DNA from 3 places in the Streptomyces sp. CA-142005 genome. Region 2 is predicted to be linked to each of the others. Evidence: riboswitches for the same ligand, from Rfam matches in the RefSeq annotation. Region 2 holds a riboswitch; each other region holds the start of a gene.
The links. Region 2 has a riboswitch for S-adenosylmethionine ahead of ACQPXS_RS15235 (aminotransferase class V-fold PLP-dependent enzyme). Riboswitches for the same ligand answer to the same signal wherever they lie in the genome.
Positions count from the first base shown of each region.

Region 1: it holds a riboswitch for S-adenosylmethionine, as region 2 does, so the genes downstream of both, ACQPXS_RS39710 (amino acid ABC transporter permease) here and ACQPXS_RS15235 (aminotransferase class V-fold PLP-dependent enzyme) in region 2, are expected to answer to the same signal.
Region 3: it holds a riboswitch for S-adenosylmethionine, as region 2 does, so the genes downstream of both, thrC (threonine synthase) here and ACQPXS_RS15235 (aminotransferase class V-fold PLP-dependent enzyme) in region 2, are expected to answer to the same signal.

Region 1 is NZ_CP192078.1:8,597,774-8,603,878, forward strand. It holds gene ACQPXS_RS39695 (NAD(P)/FAD-dependent oxidoreductase) at 1-433, opposite strand, end outside; gene ACQPXS_RS39700 (putative leader peptide) at 586-708, shown strand; gene ACQPXS_RS39705 (glutathione S-transferase C-terminal domain-containing protein) at 773-1,660, shown strand; SAM riboswitch class IV at 1,739-1,850, shown strand; gene ACQPXS_RS39710 (amino acid ABC transporter permease) at 2,222-3,202, shown strand; gene ACQPXS_RS39715 (amino acid ABC transporter ATP-binding protein) at 3,199-3,990, shown strand; gene ACQPXS_RS39720 (ABC transporter substrate-binding protein) at 4,043-5,062, shown strand; partial or broken gene ACQPXS_RS39725 (GNAT family N-acetyltransferase) at 5,106-5,932, shown strand.
Region 2 is NZ_CP192078.1:3,206,433-3,212,537, reverse strand. It holds gene qcrA (cytochrome bc1 complex Rieske iron-sulfur subunit) at 1-247, shown strand, start outside; gene qcrB (cytochrome bc1 complex cytochrome b subunit) at 244-1,881, shown strand; gene trpD (anthranilate phosphoribosyltransferase) at 2,001-3,065, shown strand; SAM riboswitch class IV at 3,141-3,257, shown strand; gene ACQPXS_RS15235 (aminotransferase class V-fold PLP-dependent enzyme) at 3,420-4,796, shown strand; gene ACQPXS_RS15230 (Lrp/AsnC family transcriptional regulator) at 4,849-5,130, opposite strand; gene ACQPXS_RS15225 (rhomboid family intramembrane serine protease) at 5,127-5,870, opposite strand; gene ACQPXS_RS15220 (hypothetical protein) at 6,026-6,105, shown strand, end outside.
Region 3 is NZ_CP192078.1:4,799,004-4,805,108, forward strand. It holds gene groL (chaperonin GroEL) at 1-932, opposite strand, end outside; gene ACQPXS_RS22485 (cold-shock protein) at 1,260-1,466, opposite strand; gene ACQPXS_RS22490 (MoaD/ThiS family protein) at 1,898-2,173, opposite strand; gene thrC (threonine synthase) at 2,170-3,453, opposite strand; SAM riboswitch class I at 3,471-3,611, opposite strand; gene ACQPXS_RS22500 (glucosyl-3-phosphoglycerate synthase) at 3,741-4,685, shown strand; gene ACQPXS_RS22505 (alpha,alpha-trehalose-phosphate synthase (UDP-forming)) at 4,760-6,105, shown strand, end outside.

The DNA.
Region 1 (6,105 bases), 5.4 Mb from region 2:
GCGGATAGTGCACCCCGCCCGCCAGGCCGGGAGCCAAGTGGGGTTCCAGGGAGGGCAGTCGGTCCGCGGTCACCGGGTCGGCCACGACTCCCGCGGAGCGCTGGCCGGCCGCGAACGCGTGCAGCGCGGCGAGGGTCTCGGGGCTGGAGGCGACCACGAGGCCGCCCTTGGGCTCGTACTCGACCGCCGCTCCCAGCTCGTCGCCCAGCCGTGCCCACAACCGGGCGGACAGCAGGGCAAGTTCGAGCTCGGGTCCGGGTTCCTTGTCGGAGACGAGCAGGTTGCCCTCGCCGGCGCCGGTGGTGCCGCCGGCCACCGGGCCCCGGTCCACCACCCGCACGTCGAGCCCGGCCCGCGCGGCGTACAGGGCGCAGGCCGCGCCGACCATGCCGGCCCCGACCACCACGACATCGCAGGTCAGTCCCTTTGCCACGCCAGTACTATGTCACATGGTGCCGTTTCTGAGGAGACCTCCGGCACGCTCGGCCGACCACACGCACGTCCCAGGCGTGGACGCCCCCTTGACGGCGCCGGATGCCGGATCGACACTCCGGAGTGGGAATCCTAGTGAACAGGTAGGGAATCATGACGTGCCTCGACACGGTCACCGGCCTCGCGGGCCGCACGCCGTTGCGCGCGCCCCTGCTCACCTCCCGCCGGCACATCGACCTGCTGCGCGTCTGCAGCGCGATCAGCGGCCACCGCTGAGCCGGGCGCCGCGCGCCCCTCGGCCGACGCCGCACTTCCGCACGCCCACCACCCGGGGAGACGCATGTCCACCACTCCGCTCGCCACCCTCCCGCCCGCCCACCGCACCGCCCCCGTCTTCCGGGGCCGGATCGGCCGGGACGCGCGTAGCGGCCACTACGCCGTGCCGCACCGCTACCGGCTCCATCTGTCGACCGCCTGCCCCGACGGGCTGCGCCTCGCCGTCGGCCACCACCTCCTCGGCCTGGACGGCGGTTGTCCGGTCACGGTCCTGCCCGCCGTACCGGACTGTCCCGGCGGCGGCCACTCCGCGCTGCGCCCGCTGTACGAGGCGAGCGCCCACCGCTACACCGGCCCGGCCCTCGCGCCCGTGCTCAGCGACGACTGGTCCGGACGCATCGTCAGCACCCACGCCCGCGACATCCTGCGCGACCTCGACCGCTTCCCGCACGAGGGCCGCGCCGCCCTGTACCCGTGCGGCCTGGAGTCGGTGATCGAGGCCGTCGAACGGATGTGTGCCGAGGGCATCGAGGAGGCCGCGCAGCGCGCCGGTCAGGCCGGCACCGACCCCGCCGAGCGGGCCGCCGCCCTGGACGTCCTCCTGGACACCCTGGGCCGGCTGGACAACCGGCTGGCCGCGGAGGAGTACCTGGTCGACGGCCGGCTCACCGCGGCCGACGTGGAACTGTGGGTCGCCCTGGTGCAGTTGGACACCGTCCACCGCTGTCACCTCGACGCCTCCGCCGTCCACCGCATCGCCGGCCACCGCGCCCTGTGGGCCTACGCAGGCCGCCTGGCCGCCCACCCCGCCTTCGGCCGCCCTCTCGACCTCGACGGCATCTCCCGCCGCCACCACGGCCGTTGCCAGGGCCTGGAGGCCGCCGGAGCGGCCGTCCAGATCCTGGACTGGGCGCGCCACGCCGCGGCCGCCCAGGACGCTTCCCGCAGGTGAGCAACGGTCGGACGGCGTCCACCACGCGGACGGCCGTTGACATTCGAACGGGCAACTGCCTTACTTACGGCTCAGAACGGTCATGAGCGTCAGCGCCAAGCCCTGGCTCGCTGACCGGCAACCCTCGCACCGCGGTGGGGTGCCCCAGGTGACGACCGGACCGGAATGACGTTTTCGGTAAGCGCGAGGGCCCCGCGGGGCCGGAACAGTGACAGGTGACGCCATGTACGCAGCTCCCAGGACGGCCGCGAGCCGCCCCCAGGGCTGCGTACGGTCATACGGCGGGCTCCTCGTCGCCGACCGCGCCGTCGATCTGCTCCGCGTCAACAGCGCACTGTGTACCGCACCGGGCTCTGCCCGCTGCCAGGGCTGACGACCTTTCCAGCCCCCCTTCTCCCGCCTCGCGTTCCTGACGCACATCGCAGCCGTGGTGTGCCGTCCCGCCCGCCCAGCCCCCGGTTCCCGCGCGCCGCCGTGCGCCGCCGCCTCGTGCCGTAGTGCCGTAGCGGTGCCCGCACCCGCGCGCCGCGAGCCGGGTGTCCGACTCCGCCGGAGCCCGCCATGAGTGAACCCCCAGGCGCCGCCGTCTCCCTCGCCGAGGCGCCGCCAGCCGCCACCCCGACAACCCCCCTGAAAGCGCAGCGAGTTCAGCCGCTGCGCCGGCCCGGACGGTGGATCGCCACCGCCGTCGTCCTCGTGCTCGTCGCGCAGTTCCTGCACGGGCTGGCCACGAACCCGTTCTACCAGTGGGACCGCTTCCGCTACTGGTTCCTGCGCCCCACCGTCCTCGACGGACTCCTCGTCACCCTCGAAGTCGCCGCGCTCAGCGCCGTCTTCGGACTCCTGGGCGGCATCCTGCTGGCCCTCGGCCGGCAGTCCGGCAGCCCGGTACTGCGCGCCGTGAGCTGGACCTACACCTGGCTGTTCCGCTCGGTGCCGCTGATCGTCGTCCTGATCTTCCTCTACAACTTCAGCGCCCTGTACAAGACGCTGAGCCTCGGCATCCCCTTCGGCCCCGCCTTCGTCAGCTTCGACGAGTCCAGGCTCGCCACCGACATGACTGTCGCCGTGGTCGGGCTCAGCCTCAACGAGGCAGCGTACGCGGCCGAGGTCGTACGCGGCGGCATCATCTCCGTCGACCAGGGCCAGCACGAGGCGGCCGCCGCACTCGGCCTGCCCACGGGCTACCAGTTCACCCGGATCGTCTTCCCGCAGGCTCTCAGGTCCATCACACCGAACTACGTCAACCAGCTCATCGGCCTCGTCAAGAGCACCTCGCTGGTGTTCTACGTCTCGCTGCTCGACCTCTTCGGCTCCGTGCAGACCATGGGCAGCACCTACCCCGGCGACATCGTGCCCCTGCTGCTGGTCGCCACCGTCTGGTACCTGATCCTCACCAGCGCCGTGTCCGTCGTCCAGTTCTACGTCGAGCGGTACTTCGCGCGGGGCGCCACCCGCACCCTGCCGCCGACCCCGCTGCAGAAGGCGCGCGCGGGCCTCGGCGAGTTCCGGGCCCGGCTGCGCAGGGAGGCCGCCGTATGACCGCCACCGACAGCCTCGAGACCACCCCGGCCGCACTGGAGGTCCACGGCGTCCACAAGTGGTACGGCACCCACCGCGTGCTCGACGGTATCGACCTGACCGTGCGCCCCGGCGAGGTCACCGTCGTCATCGGCCCCTCCGGCTCCGGCAAGTCCACCCTGCTGCGCGTCGTCAACCACCTGGAGAAACCCGAGGTCGGCCACGTCAGCGTCGGAGGCGAGCCGATCGGCGTCCAACGCGGCAGCGACGGCCGGCTCAAGGAGCTCAGCGAGCGCGCCATCCTGGCCCAGCGCAGCCGCATCGGCTTCGTCTTCCAGAACTTCCATCTCTTCCCGCACCTGAGCGCACTCGACAATGTCGCCGCCGCGCCCGTCGCCACCGGCAAGCTCACCAGGCCCGAAGCGCTGGATCTGGCCCGCGACCTGCTCACCCGGGTCGGCCTCGGCGACCGTACCGGCGCCTACCCGCGCCAGCTCTCCGGCGGACAGCAGCAGCGCGTCGCCATCGCCCGCGCCCTCGCGCTGCGGCCCGGCATCATCCTCTTCGACGAGCCGACCTCCGCGCTCGATCCCGAGACGGTCGGCGAGGTGCTCTCCGTCATCAAGGACCTCGCCACCAGCGGCACCACCCTGGTCATCGTCACCCACGAGATCGGCTTCGCCCGCGAGGTCGCCGACCGGATCGTCTTCCTCGACGGCGGCCGGATCGTCGAACAGGGACCGCCCCAGGAGGTCCTGGACAGGCCCCGGCACGAACGCACCCGGGACTTCCTCGCCAAGGTCCTCTGACCCCGCACCCACCGCAGTTCCCGAACGACACTTCCGAACGACAAGGACAGCCATGCGCAGCCACCTTTCCCGACGCGGCCTGATACGCGGCATCACCGCGGCGACCGCCGTCGCCACCCTCGCCACCGGGCTCGCCGCCTGCGGGGGTGACAGCGACGCCGCGACCACCACCGACGCCGCCGGCAGCGTGACCGTCGGCCGGCTCTCCAACGGTGCCGCCAAGCAGACCACGCTGAAGGTTTCCGAGGTCAAGTCCATCAGCGCGCAACTGCCCGCCTCCGTACGCAAGAGCGGCAGGCTCACCATCGGCGTCGGCGCCCTGCCGGCCGGCTTCGCGCCACTGGCGTACGTCGGCAGCGACCAGAAGACCCTCACCGGCGCCGAACCCGACTTCGGCCGGCTGGTCGCCGCCGTGCTCGGACTGAAGCCCGAGATCCGCAACTTCACCTGGGAGAACCTCTTCGTCGGCATCGACAGCGGCAAGGTCGACGTCGCCTTCTCGAACGTCACCGACACCGAGGAGCGCAAGAAGAAGTACGAGTTCGCCTCCTACCGGCAGGACAACCTCGGCTTCGAGGTGCGCAAGTCCAGCACGTGGAACTTCGACGGCGACTACGAGAAGCTCGCCGGGCTGACCGTCTCCGTCGGCTCCGGGACCAACCAGGAGAAGATCCTCCTGGAGTGGAAGAAGAAGCTCCAGAGCGAGGGCAAGGACCTCACCGTCAAGTACTACCCCGACCGCAACGGCACCTATCTGGCCCTGGACAGCGGCAAGATCGACGCCTTCTTCGGGCCCAATCCGGGCATCGCCTACAACATCGCGAAGACCGCGGGCACCCCCAAGGCGACCCGCAGCGCGGGCACCTTCTCCGGCGCGGGCGCCTCGCTCCAGGGGCTGATCGCCGCCACCGCCAAGAAGGACAGCGGCCTGGCGAAGCCCATCGCCGCGGCCGTCAACCACCTGATCGAAAACGGGCAGTACGCCAAGTGGCTGGCCGCCTACCACCTCTCCAACGAGGCCGTCGCCAAGTCCGAGGTCAATCCGCCCGGCCTGCCGCTGGACAACTCATGACCCACCGTGCAACCGAACCGAGCCGAGAGAGGCACCGCCTGTCGTGCCGTCCCCTCAAACCGGCCTCCGCGGAGGCGGAGTCCAGCCCCCGACCGACGACCCGGCCCTCGACAACGCCGTCTGGGCGGCCCTGACCGGCCCGCACGCCCACCTCGCCGAACGGGTCGGCCGCGCCGCCCGGTACGAGGACGGCATCTACGCCTTCGCCGCCCTCGACGACCCCGCCGATCCGGCCGCCTGGGCCGACCTGCGCACCCTCCTGAGCCCGGCAACCGCCGTACGGGTCAAGCCCGTCGACCGGGTGCCCGACGGCTGGCGGGTCGAAGCCGACGGGGAGGGCGTGCAGTTGGTGGACACCGCACTGCGTGCCGAACCCGCCCCGGAAGCGGTACGGCTCGGGACCGACGACGTCCCCGAGATCCTCGACCTCGTCGCCCGGACCCGGCCCGGCCCGTTCCTCCGGCGGACCGTCGAGATGGGCGGCTACCTCGGCATCCGGCACGAAGGGCGGCTCATCGCGATGGCGGGGGAGAGGCTACGGCTGCCGGGCTGGACCGAGGTCAGCGCCGTCTGCACCGATCCCGGTCACCGCGGCCGGGGCCTGGCAACCCGCCTGGTGCGTGCGGTCGCCTTCGGGATCCGGGAGCGGGGGGACACCCGTTCCTGCACGCCGCCGCCGGCAACACACCGGCGATCCGGCTCTACGAGTCGATCGGCTTCACCCTGCGCCGCCGCTCGCGCATCGTGCGGGTGCGCAGTGCGGAACCAGGCGAGCGGGTCCGCAGCTCGGACATGCGCCGGCGGGCCGGCAGCGCGGGAACAATCGCGGTCGGCCGTACGGGAACAACCGAAGGCGGCCGCGCGTTGTGAGTCATGACGAGATCCGCGAGGCGGTCGCCCACCCGGCCCGCCCGCGCGCCCGACGGACGGAGGTGACGGCCGTGACACGCGTACTCCCGCTGTGCGCCCCGCGCCCGTACCGCTCGGTCCGCCTGATATCCCGGCCGCACATAGATCTCCAGCGCGTGTCCGCCGCGCTCTGT
Region 2 (6,105 bases):
CGTCGCGTTCTCCAAGATCTGCACCCACGTCGGCTGCCCGATCTCGCTGTACGAGCAGCAGACGCACCACGTGCTGTGCCCGTGCCACCAGTCCACCTTCGACCTCACCGACGGTGCCCGAGTGATCTTCGGCCCCGCCGGCCACGCCCTGCCGCAGCTGCGCATCGGTGTGGACAGTGAGGGTTACCTCCAGGCGCTCGGCGACTTCGAGGAGCCCGTCGGTCCTGCATTCTGGGAGCGCGGATGAGTACTGCTGCGAACGAGACGCCCCGCTCTCGCGGGAAGGCCCCGGCCGGCGAGCGTGTCGCCGACTGGGCCGACGGCCGGCTCGGGATCTACTCCCTGGCCAAGGCCAACATGCGCAAGATCTTCCCCGACCACTGGTCGTTCATGCTGGGTGAGGTCTGCCTCTACAGCTTCATCATCATCATCCTCACGGGTGTCTATCTGACGCTGTTCTTCCACCCGTCGATGAACGAGGTGGAGTACCACGGCAGCTATGTCCCTCTGCAGGGACAGCTGATGTCCGAGGCGTTCAACTCGACCCTGCACATCTCCTTCGACGTGCGCGGTGGTCTGCTCATGCGGCAGATCCACCACTGGGCCGCGCTGATCTTCCTCGCCGGCATGTTCGTGCACATGATGCGCGTGTTCTTCACCGGCGCGTTCCGCAAGCCGCGTGAGATCAACTGGCTGTTCGGCTTCCTGCTGTTCGTCCTCGGCATGTTCACCGGCTTCACCGGTTACTCGCTCCCGGACGACCTGCTCTCCGGCACCGGTGTCCGCTTCATGGAGGGCGCGGTCCTGTCCGTGCCGATCGTCGGCACGTACCTGTCGTTCTTCCTCTTCGGCGGTCAGTTCCCCGGTCACGACTTCGTCGCCCGGTTCTACTCGATCCACATCCTGCTGCTGCCGGGCATCATGCTCGGCCTGATGGTGGGCCACCTGATCCTGGTCTTCTACCACAAGCACACGCAGTTCGCGGGTCCCGGAAAGACCGAGAAGAACGTCGTCGGCATGCCGCTGCTGCCGGTGTACATGGCCAAGGCCGGAGGCTTCTTCTTCCTGGTCTTCGGTGTCATCGCGGCCATCGCGGCGGTCGCCCAGATCAACCCGATCTGGGCCATGGGCCCCTACCGTCCGGACCAGGTGTCCACCGGCGCCCAGCCCGACTGGTACATGGGCTTCTCCGAGGGCCTGATCCGCTTCATGCCGGGCTGGGAGATCAACCTCTGGGGCCACACGCTCGTCCTGGGCGTGTTCATCCCGCTGATGATCTTCCCGCTGGTGCTGGCGGCGATCGCGGTCTACCCGTTCATCGAGTCCTGGGTCACCGGCGACAAGCGCGAGCACCACATCCTGGACCGCCCGCGCAACGCCCCGACCCGCACCGGCCTCGGTGTCGCGTGGATGACGCTGTACCTGCTCCTGCTGGTCGGCGGTGGCAACGACCTGTGGGCCACGCACTTCCACCTGTCGATCAACGCCGTGACCTGGTTCGTCCGGATCGGGTTCTTCGTCGGCCCGGTCATCGCTTTCCTCATCACCAAGCGGATCTGCCTGGGCCTGCAGCGCCGCGACCGCGACAAGGTGCTGCACGGTCGCGAGACCGGCATCATCAAGCGCCTGCCGCACGGTGAGTTCATCGAGGTGCACGAGCCGCTCAGCCAGGAGCAGCTGCACACCCTCACGGCTCACCACCAGTACGAGCCGGCCGAGATCGGCCCGACGGTCGACGAGAACGGTGTCGAGCGCAAGGTGCCGGCCTCGGAGAAGTTCCGGGTGAGGCTGTCCAACGCCTACTACGGCGAGGACAACCAGATCCCGAAGCCGACCGTCGACGAGTACAAGGAGATCACGAGCGGCCACGGCCACCACTGATCCCCGCGTCGCCACGCCACGCTGATGGGCCCCGTCCGGCTTACGGACGGGGCCCTTCGCCGTGTCCGGGGGTGGATAGGCTGGGATCACACTGTTTCTCACGACACCAGGAGCGGCTGATGAGCGCTGTGACCCCCGCTGGAGGCGACACCGCGGCGGGCCGTTCCTGGCCCGAGGTACTGAACGCCCTGCTGGAGGGCCGGGACCAGAGCGCGGACGCCACGGCATGGGCGATGGACCGGATCATGCGCGGGGAGGCTACGGACGCGCAGATCGCGGGATTCGCCGTGGCCCTGCGCGCCAAGGGCGAGACGGTGGAGGAGATCACCGGGCTCGTCCGCGCGATGTACGCCCACGCGAACGTCATCGAGGTGCCGGGGGAGACCGTCGACATCGTCGGCACCGGTGGTGACGGTGCCAAGACGGTGAACATCTCCACGATGTCCTCGATCGTCGTCGCCGGCACCGGCGCGAAGGTCGTCAAGCACGGCAACCGGGCCGCGTCCTCGGCGTCGGGGGCGTCGGACGTGCTGGAGAAGCTCGGCGTCAATCTGAACCTCCCGCTGGAGCGGGTCCCGCAGGTCGCCGAGGAGGCCGGGATCACCTTCTGCTTCGCGGTGAAGTTCCACCCGGCGCTGCGCCATGTGGCCGCCGCCCGTGGCCAGTTGGGGATCCGTACGACCTTCAATGTCCTCGGTCCGCTGACCAATCCGGCGCAGGTGCGCGCCCAGGCCGTCGGCGTGGCGGATCTGCGGATGGCCCCGATCGTGGCGGGCGTCCTCGCCGAGCGCGGCAACTCCTCCCTGGTCTTCCGCGGCGACGACGGCCTGGACGAGCTGACGACGACCGCCACCTCGCGGGTCTGGGTCGTCCGGGACGGCAAGGTCACCGAGCAGACCTTCGACCCGAGGGACGTCGGCATCGAGCTCGTCCCCGTTGAGGCCCTGCGCGGCGCGGACGCGTCGTACAACGCGGAGGTCGCCCGCCGCCTGCTCGACGGTGAGACAGGGGCCGTACGGGACGCGGTGCTGCTGAACTCGGCGGCGGCGCTCGTCGCGCTGCGGCCCACGGACGCGCCGCTGACCGAGCAGCTGCGGGACGGGATGGCGCTGGCGGCCGAGTCGATCGACTCGGGTGCGGCGAAGCGGACGCTGGAGCGGTGGGTGGCGGCGAGCAACGCCTAGCGCCCACCGGGGATCGTCCCGCGATCCGGACTCGGGTTGCGGGACGACGATCATTTCCCGTACGTTCCTGTACCAGGTCATGAGTGACAGCCATTCGGCCCCGGCCGGCTGTCCGGCAACCCTCCGTCCGTGGCGGGGTGCCCCGGGTGAGGACCAGGCCGTAGGCAGCGAGGTCTACGGCAAGCGCGGACCCCTCGCGCGCCGCTGAGAGCGCGGGACCAGGGGTCCTGGTCATCGAGGGAGCCTTCCGTGAGCAAGCGAATGCGATAGGGCCGCCGAGCCCCGCCTCCGCATCCCCCTTTTCTCTTCTTTCCGTACGCCGTCTTCGGCGTACGTTCTCACGGGAGTCCACCCATGTCCGTCTTCACCGCTGCCTCCGGCCAGTCCGTTTGCTCCCCGCTGCCCGTTCTGGGCCGGGATGTCACCGTGCCGCTCGTCACCGGCGGCGAGGTCACCTACGCGGCCCTCGACTACGCGGCCAGCGCCCCCGCCCTGCAGCGCGTCTGGGACGACGTGGCCGCCTACGCGCCGTATTACGGCAGCGTCCACCGGGGCGCCGGCTACCTCTCGCAGCTGTCCACCGACCTGTTCGAGAACGCCCGCAGGACGGTCGCCGAGTTCCTGGACTGCCGCCCCGACGACCAGGTGATCTTCACGCGGTCCACCACGGATTCCCTGAACCTCCTGGCCCGGGCCCTCCCGGCCGGCTGCCAGGTCTTCGTCTTCGAGACCGAGCACCACGCCTCGCTGCTGCCCTGGCAGGACGCCCAGGTCACCTACCTCGACGCCCCGCGCACCCCGGAGCAGGCCGTCGCGACCCTGGAGCGGGCCCTCGCCGACCGCACGGTGTCCGTGGAAGGGGGGCACGGCCCGGCCCTGGTCTGCGTCACCGGCGCCTCGAACGTCACCGGCGAGCTGTGGCCCGTACGGGAGCTGGCGGCGGCCGCCCACGCGCACGGCGCCCGTATCGTCCTGGACGCCGCCCAGCTGGCCCCGCACCACCCCGTGTCCGTCCGTGACCTGGACGTCGACTGGGTCGCCTTCTCGGGCCACAAGCTGTACGCGCCCTTCGGCTCCGGTGTCCTGGCCGGCCGCGCCGACTGGCTGCGCGCGGCCGAGCCGTACCTCGCGGGCGGCGGGGCCAGCCGTACGGTCTCCCGGCGGCAGGACGGCGGCGTGGACGTGGAGTGGCACGAGAGCGCCGCGCGGCATGAGGCGGGGTCGCCCAACGTGATCGGCGCCTACTCCATCGCCTCGGCCTGCAAGGCGCTCACCGAGGCCGGCTGGGACACCCTGGTCGCGCGCGAGCGGCACCTGATCGCCCGGGTCCGCGCGGGCCTGGCCGAGGTCCCCCAGGTGAAGGTGCTGTCCCTCTTCGGCGACGACGCCCCGCGCGTCGGCGTGATCTCCTTCGTCGTCGAGGGCTGGAACAGCTCCCACTTCGCCGCGGCCCTGTCCGCCGAGTACGGCATCGGCGTCCGCGACGGCCTCTTCTGCGCCCACCCCCTGGTCCGCACCCTCCTCGGCACCGACCCCCAGACCCAGGGCGAATGCGGCGCCCCCGAGGCCCAGCCGGGCGAGAAGTCCCTCAACGCCATCCGCGTGAGCTTCGGCGCCGGCACCCCGGACGAGCACGTCGACCGCTTCGTCACCGCGGTCCGGGAACTCGTGACCGAGGGCGCGAAGTGGACGTACCGCACGGAGGACGGCCGCTGCGTGCCGGCGGTGTGATCAGTACCCGGGAGGGGGCGCGGGGGACGGCGTGGGCGACCGGGGGCGAACCCTAGTTGTCCAGGCCGATCGAGAACGCGGCCTCCAGGTCGTGCTGCGAGTACGTCCGGAACGCCACATGCGTGTCCGTGCCCTCCACACCGGGGATCTTGCTGATCCGGCCGGGGATGACATCGGCGAGATCGTCGTGCTGCCGTACCCGGACCATCGCGATCAAGTCATACGTGCCGGTGACGGAGAAGACCTCGCTCACCGACTCCAGCGAAGCGATCTGCTCCGCGATCTCGGGGATCCGGTCCACGCTGGTCTTGATCAGGACGATCGCGGTGATCACGGCTGGTTCTCTCCCTCGGGTGCCGGAGCTGGGGCGCACTTCACTCTAGTCGTACGGCTGTACCGGACCCATGCGTAGCCGAAGCCCAGACCGAAGCCGACGAGGTGCGCCAGATACGCCACCCCGGGCCCCTCTGAGCTGTGCTCCGCCGCCGCCCACTGCAGCGCCGCCCAGAACGGCAGCACGATCCACGCGGGAAACCGCAGTGGCAGGAAGAACAGGAACGGCAGAAGACTGGTGACACGGGCGCGCGGGAACAGGTAGAGGAACGCTCCGAGAACCGCCGAGATCGCCCCGGACGCGCCCACCAGCGACTGGTCGGAGGCGGCGTTGGCGGCCGCATATCCGAGCAGGGCGAGATAGCCGCAGCCTACGAAGAAGAGGGTGAACTCGACCCGGCCCATCCGTTCCTCGGTCATCGCGCCGAAGACGAAGAGGAAGAGCATGTTGCCGAGCAGATGCACCCAGCTGCCGTGCACGAACAGGGCCGTCGCGGGGGTCAGGGCCTCCCGCACCGGCCTGGCGAACAGCTCGGCCGGAACCACGCCCCAGCGCCGGAAGTACGCCCGCTGTGCGGCCTGCAGGCCGTCCCCGGAGCCGTATGCCGGTGTCAGTCCCGAGGCCGGACCCAGGACGAAGAGCAGGCAGCACAGGACGATGAGGCCGTACGTCATCGGTGCTGAGGTGCTCCGGACCGCTCTGAAGGCCCTGCCGGCCGCCCTGCTCCACTGGCTGATCATGAATACAGAGCATGACGTAACGGGACGCAAGCGGACAGACCGCCTCGCCGCCGCGAACGGACCAGCGGCGAGTTGCCGCCAGGCCGTAGGGTTACGGCCACACGCGTCGGCCGGCGGCGCGGCGAGCGACTACGAGAAGGAAGCGGACAGCCACGATGACGGTTCCCCTGCCGACCGCCACCACCCGATGGCGCTGCACCCTGTGCGGCAACCTCACCCGGTTCGACGTGACGCG
Region 3 (6,105 bases), 1.6 Mb from region 2:
GTCGCGTTCTCCAGCTTGAGGCCGACCTCCTCGGAGATGACCTCGCCGCCCGTGAGGATGGCGATGTCGCCGAGCATGGCCTTGCGGCGGTCACCGAAGCCCGGGGCCTTGACGGCGACGGACTTGAAGGTGCCGCGGATCTTGTTGACGACCAGGGTCGACAGGGCCTCGCCCTCGACGTCCTCGGCGATGATCAGCAGCGGCTTGCCCGACTGCATGACCTTCTCCAGGAGCGGGAGCAGGTCCTTGACGGAGCTGATCTTGGAGTTGGCGATGAGGATGTACGGGTCCTCGAGCGACGCCTCCATGCGCTCCATGTCGGTCGCGAAGTAGGCGGAGATGTAGCCCTTGTCGAAGCGCATGCCCTCGGTGAGCTCCAGCTCCAGACCGAAGGTGTTGCTCTCCTCGACGGTGATGACGCCTTCCTTGCCGACCTTGTCCATGGCCTCGGCGATCAGCTCGCCGATCTGGGTGTCGGCGGCGGAGATGGACGCGGTGGAGGCGATCTGCTCCTTGGTCTCGACGTCCTTCGCCTGCTCCAGCAGGGCGGCGGAGACGGCCTCGACGGCCTTCTCGATACCGCGCTTCAGGGCCATCGGGTTGGCACCCGCGGCGACGTTGCGCAGGCCTTCCTTGACGAGGGCCTGGGCGAGCACGGTCGCGGTGGTCGTACCGTCACCGGCGACGTCGTCCGTCTTCTTGGCGACTTCCTTGACCAGCTCGGCGCCGATCTTCTCGTACGGGTCCTCGAGCTCGATCTCCTTGGCGATGGAGACACCATCGTTGGTGATCGTGGGGGCGCCCCACTTCTTCTCGAGGACGACGTTGCGGCCCTTGGGGCCGAGCGTCACCTTCACGGCGTCCGCGAGCTGGTTCATGCCGCGCTCGAGGCCGCGCCGCGCCTCCTCGTCGAACGCGATGATCTTGGCCATGTGAAGTGGTCCCTCCAGGACTGGGGGTGATTCCTTCGGACCGCGCCCGCGCCCGCGACGGACGGCTCGCCGGCCTCGTGGTTCCTTGCCCCACCCGGCCTGCGGGCCTCACCGACCCGGTCCTTCACTGTCACTCTCACCTTCAGAGTGCTAACGCCAATGATTAGCACTCGGCATGGTCGAGTGCAAGCGCCTACGGGGTACGGCACCCCCGTCAGCCGCCCGCGAACACGGGCCACCCCGGGCATGACGAAGGGCTCGCACCCCGAGCGAGGTGCGAGCCCTTCGAAGATGAACGAAGAACGTCGCTGACAGTCGACGCGTGCTTCAGCTGGTCGCCAGCCGGACCATGTCCGCCTGCGGGCCCTTCTGGCCCTGCGAGATCTCGAAGTCGACCCGCTGCCCCTCTTCCAGGGTGCGGTAACCGTCCATCTGGATCGCGCTGTAGTGGACGAAAACATCCGCACCACCGTCGACCGCGATGAAGCCGTACCCCTTCTCCGCGTTGAACCACTTGACGGTGCCCTGAGCCATGCCTAACTCCCCTATTACTGGCCCTTGCACAGATCCACACTTCGCGGACCCGGGTCAGACCTCACCCCCCATCGGTCGGGGGCGTGCGCCGGAACGCGTCGACCGCGGCTGAATGTATCTGTCCAACTGCCGTCTGCAACAGGTCAATCGGACGAGAATTCTGGACGGGAACGGTCCGGAATGTGCGGAGAATTCGCCTGACTTCAGGGCAAGTCGGGCTCAGCAAACCGCCACAAAAGCCGCATATAACCCACGCACTTTGGCTACTTCTTGTCGGGCGTGCGGCATGAATACAGGGCCCCCGACCGGTGGTCCGAGGGCGCGTTCCCCAACTCTACCGCGCTTAATCACGCAGAATTGCCTCCTCCGCTTCTCTTACGGAGGAGGCAATTCGATGAACAGCGCGTAACCGAAGTTACCCAAGGTAACGATCAGCCGCCGGCGACGGCCGGAATGATGGACACACCGGCGCCGTCCGGGGTCGCCGTCTCCAGTCCCTGCTCGAAGCGGACGTCGTCGTCGTTGACGTAGACGTTGACGAACCGGCGCAGCTTGCCCTGGTCGTCCAGGACGCGCGCGGCGATGCCGGTGTGGTTCTTCTCCAGGTCGGCGATGACCTCGGCGAGGGTCGCGCCCTCGGCGGCGACCTCGGCCTGACCGCCGGTGTAGGTGCGCAGGATGGTGGGGATGCGAACGGTCACGCTCATGCGAGGCCAGCCTCTCGGAAGGAGTCCAGGGTCGGTCGGATGGTGGCGGTGAGGCCGGTCCCGGCAACCGCGTCCAGCGTCTTCAGGCCGTCGCCGGTGTTGAGGACCACCGTGGTCTTGGTCGGGTCCAGGACGCCGTCCTTGAGCAGCTTGCGGGTGACGCCGACGGTCACACCGCCCGCCGTCTCCGCGAAGATGCCCTCGGTGCGGGCCAGCAGCTTGATGGCGTCGACGACTTCCTCGTCCGTCACGTCCTCCACGGCACCGCCGGTGCGGCGCGCGATGTCCAGGACGTACGGCCCGTCGGCCGGGTTGCCGATGGCGAGGGACTTGGCGATGGTGTTCGGCTTCTGGGGCCGTACGACGTCGTGCCCGGCCTTGAAGGCGGTGGACACCGGCGAGCAGCCCTCGGCCTGCGCACCGAAGATCCGGTACGGCTTGTCCTCGACCAGACCGAGCTTGATCAGCTCCTGCAGACCCTTGTCGATCTTCGTCAGCTGGGAGCCGGAGGCGATCGGGACCACGATCTGGTCGGGCAGCCGCCAGCCGAGCTGCTCGCAGATCTCGTACGCGAGGGTCTTGGAGCCCTCCGCGTAGTACGGCCGCAGATTGACGTTGACGAAGCCCCAGCCCTCGCCGGCCGGGTCGCCGATCAGCTCGGAGCAGAAGCGGTTCACGTCGTCGTAGTTGCCCTCGATGCCGACCAGCTCGCCGCCGTAGACCGCGGCCATGACGACCTTGCCCTGCTCCAGGTCGTGCGGGATGAACACGCAGGAGCGGAAGCCGGCGCGGGCCGCGGCGGCGCCGACGGCACCGGCGAGGTTGCCGGTGGAGGAGCAGGACAGGGTGGTGAAGCCGAAGGCGCGGGCGGCCTCCAGGGCCTGGGCGACCACGCGGTCCTTGAAGGAGTGGGTCGGGTTGCCGGAGTCGTCCTTGACGAACAGGCCGCCGGTGACGCCCAGTTCGGCGGCGAGGTTGTCGGCCTTGACGAGCTTGGTCCAGCCCGGGTTCAGGTTCGGCTTGTCGGCCACGTCGGCCGGGACGGGCAGCAGCGGCGCGTACCGCCAGATGTTCGCGGGGCCGGACTCGATGCGACGGCGCAGCTCTTCGGTGTCGTAGGCGGAGAAGTCGTAGGCGATCTCCAGCGGGCCGAAACACTCCTCGCAGGCGAACACCGGGCCGAGGGGGACGCGGTGACCGCACTCGCGACAGCTCAGGGCCGCGGCGGGACCGAGGTCGACGGTGGAATCGGTGGAGCTTGCAACTGTCTGCACAGCCATGGAGGCGAGGCCCTTTCTCCTCATCTTCCTCACGACGCATCTCGCCGTGAGACGGATTTGGCACCTTCCCTGGCCGGGAGCCTCGCGTGAACGAGTTCGACTCAGGGGGGTTGCCGGGGCTTCATCGGGCCGTGTCCCTCTGCCCCTCTGGATGAGCGGTATGCAGTTGTGAGCGCGCCGCCGACCCCGACATGCGATGGTCACCGACGTTGTTCAAGACTGTAACCGAAGGCCAGGACAGTTGAGATAGCCGTCCGAACCGCGAGACACGTGAGGAGCCGCTGACCGTGCTGGAAGAAGTCGAGCGCTGGCTGGCCACCCGTTCCTGGTCGGTGACCGATCGCCCGCTGCACAGGATCCTTGCTGCCAAGCAGCGCACGGGCCAGTCGGTCTCCGTCGTGCTGCCCGCGCTCAACGAGGAGGAGACGGTCGGAGACATCGTCGCGGTCATCCGGCACGACCTCGTGGAGCGGGTCCCGCTCGTCGACGAGATCGTGGTGGTCGACTCCGGCTCCACCGACCGCACCTCCGAGGTCGCCGCCGCCGCCGGCGCGCGGGTCGTTCACCGGGACGAGATCCTGCCCCGCATCCCCGCCGTCCCCGGAAAGGGCGAGGTGCTGTGGCGCTCGCTGCTGGTGACCGGCGGGGACATCGTCTGCTTCATCGACGCGGACCTGAGGGAGTTCTCCTCCGACTTCGTCTCCGGGATCGTCGGCCCGCTGCTCACCGACCCCGGGGTGGACCTGGTCAAGGGCATGTACGACCGCCCGCTCGCCGGGACGGCCGGCCAGGGCGGCCGGGTCACCGAGCTGATGGCCCGCCCGCTGCTGAACATGCACTGGCCGCAGCTGGCCGGATTCGTGCAGCCGCTGGGCGGCGAGTACGCGGCCCGGCGCTCGCTGCTGGAGCAGCTGCCGTTCCCGGTCGGGTACGGCGTGGAGCTGGGCATGCTGGTGGACGCCCTGCACCTGGTCGGTCTCGACGCGCTGGCCCAGGTGGACCTGGGCGTGCGCAAGCACCGCCACCAGGACGGGCAGGCGCTGGGCCGGATGGCCGCCGCGATCTACCGCACGGCCCAGCTCCGGCTGGCCCGCGGCCATCTGATCCGCCCCGCCCTCACCCAGTTCGAGCGCGGCGAGGACGGCTTCGAGCCACGCACCTACTCGGTGGACACCGAGGAACGGCCGCCGATGGTGGAGATCGCGGAATATGCCGAGCGCAAGGTGGCGTGAACCGGTCGTATACGTCGGCGTGCCGGGCGTGGCCGTACGTTTGAGCGTTTCCGGGCCGGGCTAGGTTGAGGACCATGGCTTCCACGCAGGGTGCTGCCGAGAAGGCTCGGGTGCTGGTCGCGTCCAATCGCGGCCCGGTTTCGTACACGGTGGACGAGAACGGCTCGCTGCACGCCAAGCGGGGCGGCGGCGGGCTGGTGTCGGGGCTGTCGGCCATCGGGTCGGGCGCGGACTCGCTGTGGGTGTGCTCGGCGCTCGGCGACGGGGACCGGGCGGCCGTGCGGCGCGCGGGCGACGGGCCGCTGCCGGACGAGGACACCGGCGGGCAGCGGGTGCGGATGCTCGACATCGACGCGAGCGTGCACTCCGACGCCTACAACGGCATCGCCAACTCGGTGCTGTGGTTCGTCCACCACATGCTGTACCAGACCCCGCTGGAGCCGGTCTTCGACGCGGAGTTCCGGCGGCAGTGGGCGTCGTACGAGGCCTACAACCGGGCGTTCGCCGAGGCGCTGGCCGAGGCGGCGGCCGAGGGGGCGACGGTCCTGGTGCAGGACTACCACCTGTGCCTGGTGCCCGGGATGCTCCGCGGGCTCCGCCCCGACCTGCGGATCGGCCATTTCTCGCACACCCCCTGGGCGCCCCCCGACTACTTCGAGCTGCTCCCGGGGGACATCCGCGAGCAGCTGATGGCGGGCATGCTCGGCGCGGACCGGGTGGCGTTCCTGACCTGGCGGTGGGCGACGGCCTTCCAGCGGTGCGCGGAGGGACTGGACGCCGAGCGCTACCTGGTGGCCTGGCCGTCGGGCTCCGCCGGGCACGTCGAGCACCTGCGCGAGGGACGTCGTCGTACGTACATCGGCGTGCACTCCCTCGGCGCCGACGCCGACTTCCTGCGGGCCCGCGCGCACCAGCCGGACGTGGAGGAGCGGATGGCGGCCCTGCGCGAGGAGATCGGCGAGGGCCGCAGGACCGTCGTCCGCGTCGACCGCACGGAGCTGTCCAAGAACATCGTGCGCGGACTGCTGGCGTACCGGCAGCTGCTAGAGGAGCACCCGGAGTGGCGGGAGCGGGTGGTGCACCTCGCGTTCGCGTATCCGTCGCGGCAGGACCTCGCCGTGTACCGGGACTACACCGCCGCGGTGCAGCGGGTGGCCGAGGAGATCAACTCGGCCTACGGCACGCCCGGTTGGACCCCGGTCGTGCTGCACGTCAAGGACGACTTCGCCCGCTCCCTGGCCGCGTACCGGCTCGCCGACGTGGCGCTGGTCAACCCCATCCGGGACGGCATGAACCTGGTCGCCAAGGAGGTGCCGGTCGTCTCCGACGAGGGGTGCGCGCTGGTGCTGTCGCGGGAGGCCGGGGCGTACGAGGAGCTGGGCGCCCACGCGTTCGTGGTGAACCCCTACGACGTGCTGGA